2 regions of the Ureibacillus sp. GCM10028918 genome follow, and region 2 is predicted to be linked to the other one. Evidence: riboswitches for the same ligand, from Rfam matches in the RefSeq annotation. Region 2 holds a riboswitch; the other holds the start of a gene.
What was found. Region 2 has a riboswitch for FMN ahead of ACFQU5_RS04190 (ECF transporter S component). Riboswitches for the same ligand answer to the same signal wherever they lie in the genome.
Positions count from the first base shown of each region.

Region 1: linked by a shared signal. The riboswitch ahead of ribE (riboflavin synthase) and the one ahead of ACFQU5_RS04190 (ECF transporter S component) in region 2 are both predicted to bind FMN.

Region 1 covers NZ_JBHTFK010000032.1:25,278-28,702, forward strand. The annotation lists gene ACFQU5_RS16260 (polysaccharide deacetylase family protein) at 1-73, shown strand, start outside; gene ribH (6,7-dimethyl-8-ribityllumazine synthase) at 109-576, opposite strand; gene ribB (3,4-dihydroxy-2-butanone-4-phosphate synthase) at 610-1,236, opposite strand; gene ribE (riboflavin synthase) at 1,254-1,892, opposite strand; FMN riboswitch at 2,012-2,144, opposite strand; FMN riboswitch at 2,274-2,407, opposite strand; gene rlmD (23S rRNA (uracil(1939)-C(5))-methyltransferase RlmD) at 2,603-3,425, shown strand, end outside.
Region 2 covers NZ_JBHTFK010000005.1:177,535-180,959, forward strand. The annotation lists gene glnA (type I glutamate--ammonia ligase) at 1-332, opposite strand, end outside; gene ACFQU5_RS04185 (MerR family transcriptional regulator) at 383-784, opposite strand; gene ACFQU5_RS04190 (ECF transporter S component) at 1,211-1,789, opposite strand; FMN riboswitch at 2,063-2,234, opposite strand; gene ACFQU5_RS04195 (hypothetical protein) at 2,347-3,425, opposite strand, start outside.

The DNA of each region.
Region 1 (3,425 bases), on a different contig from region 2:
AAAAGCTGCCAAAAAAGAAGGGTACACATTTGGTTCGTTAGATGATCTAGTGATGGAACAAATGCTGAATTAAGTAAAGGGATTCTCGTTTCGAGAATCCCTTTGTTGTTATTTGAACATTTTTTTCAGGTTGGCCATTTCGATTGCAGATACTGCAGAATCATAACCTTTGTTACCCGCTTTTGTCCCCGCTCTTTCAATCGCTTGTTCGATGTTTTCTGTTGTTACGATTCCGAAGATTACCGGTACATTCGAATTTAAGGATACACTTGCTATCCCTTTTGCCGCTTCATTATTTACATAGTCATAATGAGTTGTTGCACCGCGAATGACAGTACCTAATCCGATAACAGCATCGTATTCACCAGTTTCCACCATTTGTTTTGCGATAAATGGCACTTCGAAAGCTCCGGGCACCCAAGCTAAATCAATGTTTTCTTCGTTAACACCGTGTCTTTTTAGACCATCTAGAGCTCCATCAACTAATTTTGAAGTGATAAAGTCATTAAATCGTCCCACTACAATTCCTATTTTTAAATCTGTCCCGATTAAATTTGCTTCAAATAATTTTCCCATTTTACAAACTCCTCCTAAGTAATACTTCTCTTTTTATTCACCTATTAGAATATTTCGATCTTGTTTTTCAAAGTAGCTGACCAAATCTTCGATGGATATGATTTTTAATTCGTGTTGAGCAGCAAAATTCATCAAACCGTCTAAACGTAGCATGTTCCCGTCATCGCCCATGATTTCACATATTACTCCAGCAGGATAACTACCACAAGCTTTTGCTAAATCAACTGCTGCTTCGGTATGGCCCCTTCTTTCCAGTACTCCATTTGCTTTTGCTATTAATGGGAATACATGACCAGGTCTTCTAAAATGATTCGCTGCACTATTTTCATTGATCATTTGAAGAATGGTAAAAGAACGTTCGTATGCACTGATGCCAGTTGTTGTATCAATATGATCTACACTTACTGTAAATGCAGTTTGATGATTATCCGTATTGTGTTCCACCATTGAAGGCAATTCTAACTTTTTTGCAAGTCCCTCTTCTATGGGTGTACAAATTAACCCACGTCCAAATGTAGCCATAAAGTTAATATTTTCGGGAGTTGCAAATTCCGCTAGAACTACTAAATCCCCTTCATTTTCACGATTTTCATCATCCACTACAATGACGATTTTTCCTGATTTTAAGTCGAGTAAAGCTTCTTCGATTGTATTTAGCATCTTGAACCACCACCTTTTTAGAATCCATTCTGTCTTAAAAAATCCATTGTTAAATTTGAACTTTGTTCAGTCTTATTTAAATGATGCAAAACATACTTTCCAAGCATGTCTGTTTCAATATTGACCATCTCTCCAACACCTTTTCGACCTAAAATTGTCTCTGTGAAAGTATGAGGTATGAGTGAAACCGTGATACTGCTATCTGTTACTTGAAAAATCGTAAGACTAGTTCCATCAATTGTAATTGAGCCCTTTAGAATGCAATTAGTTAAAAGCTGTTTTGCTAATTCAATTTCGATATAAACAGCATTGGAAACAGGTCTCTTACTTTTGATGGTTCCTACTCCATCCACATGGCCTGAAACAAGATGTCCTCCAAATCTGCCATTTGCACTCATTGCTCTCTCCAAATTAACAAAGTCACCCAATTTAAGCGTATGGATCGTTGTTGCCTTGACCGTTTCCGGCATGACATCCACTGTTATTTCTTCTTTGTTAAAACTGGTGATTGTTAGACATACACCATTTACCGCAATGCTATCGCCTAAATGTGCATCTGAAACAATTTTTGACGTTGCAATCGTTAGCTCCATGCTATTCACATCTTTTTTAATGCCCGTCACTTTTCCTTGATCTTCAATAATGCCCGTAAACATCTACTCACCTCTTTCAAACTGGAAAAATAAAAACTCCTTAGCATCCTAAGGAGTTTGGGAGTATTCATGGCATAGTTAAATAAACTCTTTGAAAGTACCATTTTCAAAAAGTGCCATAATTTATCCTTCTCCCATCCAGACTATACTGTCGGCTTTGGACTCTCACCAAATCCTGCTCAAAAGAGCTCACGGGCTTAGAAGATCTACTTCATCACCGTCGATTGGGAATTTCACCCGACCCCGAAGGACATTATTTACTTAAGCATTTTAAATTAAATAAAAAATCCCGTCATTTTGGTTGACGGGATTAGAAAGCACATGAAAAAGATTATAGGAAAATAGACCAATCAAAATTAAAATTTTTATGGTTTTTCTATAATAATGCTCCTTCTCCCATCCAGACTATACTGTCGGCTTTGGATTCACACCAAAATCCTGCTCATAAGAGCTCACGGGCTTAGAAGTTTTACTTCATCACCGTCGATTGGGAATTTCACCCGACCCCGAAGGAATTATTTATTTAATTTGTAACAACGATATCACGAATCCAAAATTTTATCCACTCTACAATATCGCGGACAATTTTTGAGTTCCTTATATCACTTGGCACTATATGAAATATTTATCCATTGGCTTTAGATTTCTCCTTCGCTATAATGGTTAGATGAACTTATTAAAGGACGTGAACGCTTTTGAGCGATAAAGTAATGATGGAAATCGGACAAAAATTTCCTTTAACCATAAAAAGATTAGGAATTAATGGCGAAGGAGTTGGCTTTTATAAACGCAATGTCGTGTTTGTAAAAGGTGCACTGCCAGGCGAAGAAGTAACCGTAAAAGTGTCAAAGGTGCAACGCAATTTTGCCGAAGCTGATATTTTAAATGTTCGGAAAGCTTCAAAAGAGCGACAAGAACCAAGCTGCCCTGTTTATAACGAATGTGGCGGCTGTCAGCTACAGCATCTAACATATGATGGGCAACTAAAAGAAAAACGCGATATGGTCGTACAATCACTAGAAAAGTACGTAAAATCCGTAGCAGAAACGACTGACATTCGACCAACAATTGGAATGGACAATCCTTGGCATTATCGAAACAAAAGCTCCTTCCAAGTACGTAAAGAAGGTAAACGTGTTTATGCAGGACTTTATGCAGAAGGAACAAACAAACTGTTGAATATCAATGACTGTGCTGTTCAGCATCCTTTAACATCGAAAATAACTGTAGCAACACGAAAAATATTGCAAAAACTAAATATCTCCATTTATGATGGAAAAACTTTAGACGGATTAGTAAGAACAATCGTTGTTCGTACTGCTATCCACACTAACGAAACACAAGTATGTTTAGTTACGACAAGAAAAGATATACCGCATAAAGATGAACTAATCGAGCGTATGCTAAAAATCGATCCAAGTATTGTTTCTATTACACAGAATATTAATCGTGAGAAAACATCACTTATTTTTGGTGATGAAACAATTACTCTTTCTGGAAAAGAAACAATTCACGAAAATCTTGGTGAACTAGCAT
Region 2 (3,425 bases):
TTTGCTCGTGGATCTCCTGCGAATGGTGTGCCATCTGGATTTGTAATGTCACAGATTAGTCGAGCTACTTTCCCTTTTTCAGCAGTCCATGGGAAGATTACAAATGTATCTAAGTCTGGCTTTAAGTACATATCAGATTCTTCAATACGTACGAAACCTTCAATTGATGAACCATCGAACATCATTTTGTCATCTAATGCTTTGTCTAATTGGCTTAATGGAATTTCTACGTTTTTAATAGTACCCAGGATGTCGGTAAATTGTAGACGAATGTATTTTACACCCTCATCTTTAACGATTTGTTTAATGTCTTCTTTTGTGTACTTAACCAATTAATCCACTCTCCTAATATTATAAATTATTAAAAAATTCAAAATATAATTTACTCACCCTTCGCTTGGAAAAAGCGAGATAAATCTCCTTGTCTTAATGAAGCCTTTTGCATAATTTGTGCTTGCTGCATCTCTTCACGCAATATCGCGCGAAGCTCTGAATCTGAAATTGCCATTTTATTGGAGGATTTAACATGGTTGTTATTGTTTTTTCTCATATCGAATACTTTTTTTATTCCTGCCATGTTAATTCCCTGGTCAAGAAGTTCTCGAATTTCTAATAATGCATCTACATCGTCAAGTGAGAACATTCTACGATTACCCTCGGATCTTGCAGGTTCAATTAGCTTATGTTCTTCGTAATACCGAATTTGCCTCGCAGTTAACTCCGTTAATTGCATAACCATGCTAATAGGGAGTAACGGCATTGCTCTTCGAAACTCTCGACTCATCCACATCGCCTCCCTTTCATACGTTTATTCTAATCTATGTTATTTATAATATCAATACTATGTTAGAAAAAATAACATACAAAAATTAGATTTTATTCATCTAATTTTTAGATGAAACAGAAAACCTACAGACTGTAAGGTTTACAAGGTCCGATCGATGAGTTTACTGATTTTTCTAAGTAGTTGTTTTGCCATATGTAAGTTTACAAGGAGCTTTCATTTGGTGTTAGAAATGTTTTTTCTCTTATTTTCAAGCTATCCGAAGCACCAAGACACACCTCGATACCTTTTTTTCTATATTCATCTCATAATTTGGTTCCAAAACTACTACAGACTGCTTTTCACAAACTCTATCCCTAATTTAACAACAAAAAAGCCGCTCATTAAGTCGTTTTAGTCGACTTAATGAACAGCTTCGAAATCTATTTATAATAAATATTGTGCTCTTTGATTTTCGATCCATACTTTCATGGTACGGAACAGCAAAATCACAATAACCATGAGCATAATACCTTTAATCATATTAAATGGCAGAATCCCTAATACAATCGTTTCTTTCATATCAAAACTACCCCATCCAAGGAAGTAAGTATACATAGGTAAAAACGCTACATAATTTAATAGACTCATACCTACTGACATGATTACTGTACCAGCCACTAGACCAAAGCTTAACCCTTTAATTGTAGGGAACTTTTTATAGATATAGTAGACAGGCAGAATGAATAAAAGACCTGTTGCAAAGTTTGCCATATGCCCTACCGGAACTCCTGTTGGTGTACCGGAAAAAATCCAGTCTAAAATGTTTTTGAATAATTCTACTAAAATACCAGCAACCGGTCCCATTGTAATTGTAGCAATTAATGCAGGAACATCACTGAAATCAATTTGTAAAAATACCGGAAACCACGGCAACGGAAAATTAAGTAGCATTAGTATGAATGAGATACTACTTAACATTGCGACTGTGACGAATGAACGCAACTTGAGCTTTTGATTTACCATCATAATCTCTCCTCTTTGCTGATTCAACTAAGCTAGAAGAAAGGACAGCCTTTCAATTATTCATTTTCAATGAACATAATAAAATCCCCTACGCAAATTAGCATAAGGGAGAGTTTAGGCACATTGAAAAAAAGAGAAATTGCACGTTAAATGAGCATCGCATTCTAAGCTAAAAAAAGATACTCAAAAAATAGTATAGTAAATACGTAATTATCGCATTTGCAATACTTTTTTTACGCACAGCTTCCTTTAAATAACGAAAAGAGACCGTACCTTCACCTTCTCCCATCCAGACTATACTGTCGGCTTTGGAATCGCACCAAATCCTGCTCATAATAAGCTCGCGGGCTGAAGAAACTTTATGCAAAATCCTCCAAGTTAATGGTCAGAAATTGCAGCTTCTATTACCGCCGATCGGGAATTTCACCCTGCCCCGAAGATGAATCAATATTAAATTTTATGTTACAGTCTCATTATATCTTGATTTTGAGATGATGTAAAGATGGAAAATAAGTTAATCCTACTCAACTACTAGACATTTTTCGGTATGGTAACTATTATCGATAAACTGTCCAATAAGAAATTTCATTTGCTCCAATCGGCTTAGGAAGTACTGTTGAAAAATCAAACCCTTGCCATTCGGTTTGTACTACATTTTCAAATTGTACATTCATATCAAAACTCGCTGCAGTCAACAAAATCCCCTCAATCATTTGCATCGCTTGCACGCCATCAAAACTATCCAGATCAACTTCTTCAGTGAATCTGACGGTCACTAATTGATTTTCAACCGTTACTTCATAATCTATTCCCGGTAAAATGACGGACTTGTATATATCATTCGTTTCTTCTTTCATAGCAATAATTGCTTCATCTACAGCAGAGAAGGCTTCTCTAAAATTTGGAGCCAAATAGGTTGTACCGTCACTTTGTGTATGCCTAAAGTAATTATATTGAGTTGTCTCGCTATTTAGAGCAATCGGCGTACTGGGTTCCCCCACTTCACTAAAAACAAAAGCAGAACCTTCTTCATTTAATAAAGCAACTTCATCATATGAATAACTAAAAGTATCAATTAATGATGCGAAATACGTTGTTAGCGTTCCGGATGCCATATCATATTGTTGATCGTGTGGTAAAGTATGGATTACTCCATCACCTAATTCAGTAATTGTCCCGGCATACGGATGATATTCCGTAAAACCTATTGCACTTTCGTTAAACAGAGGTGCGTAACGATTATAGAGTTCCACTCCTGTTGGCGTAACATTGCCAAAATCCTTTTGAATTATGTCATCTGGAATTAATACAGTGATGGGCAAGCTATCCGCAGCATCACTAGCCAATCCTAATTTAAACACTGTTTTCCCCTCAATCTCTTCAGGGTAAGCAGCCGTACGAAGATCTCCCCCCTCCGTATTCATCATACTCATTGCCGACTCTTCTGTTGTCGATTCAGTAATCTTCATTTCTTTTTGCATACCGCTCATATCACTAGATTCAGATGTAACTGCACTTTCCTCAGCAGAATCGGATGAAGAAGGTAGATTCATAAATGAAGGTACCAGGATAGCCAGTAATAAGACAGCAGCGATTGAAACGGCAATTGGCACCCAAGTCAACTTTTTCCGTTGTT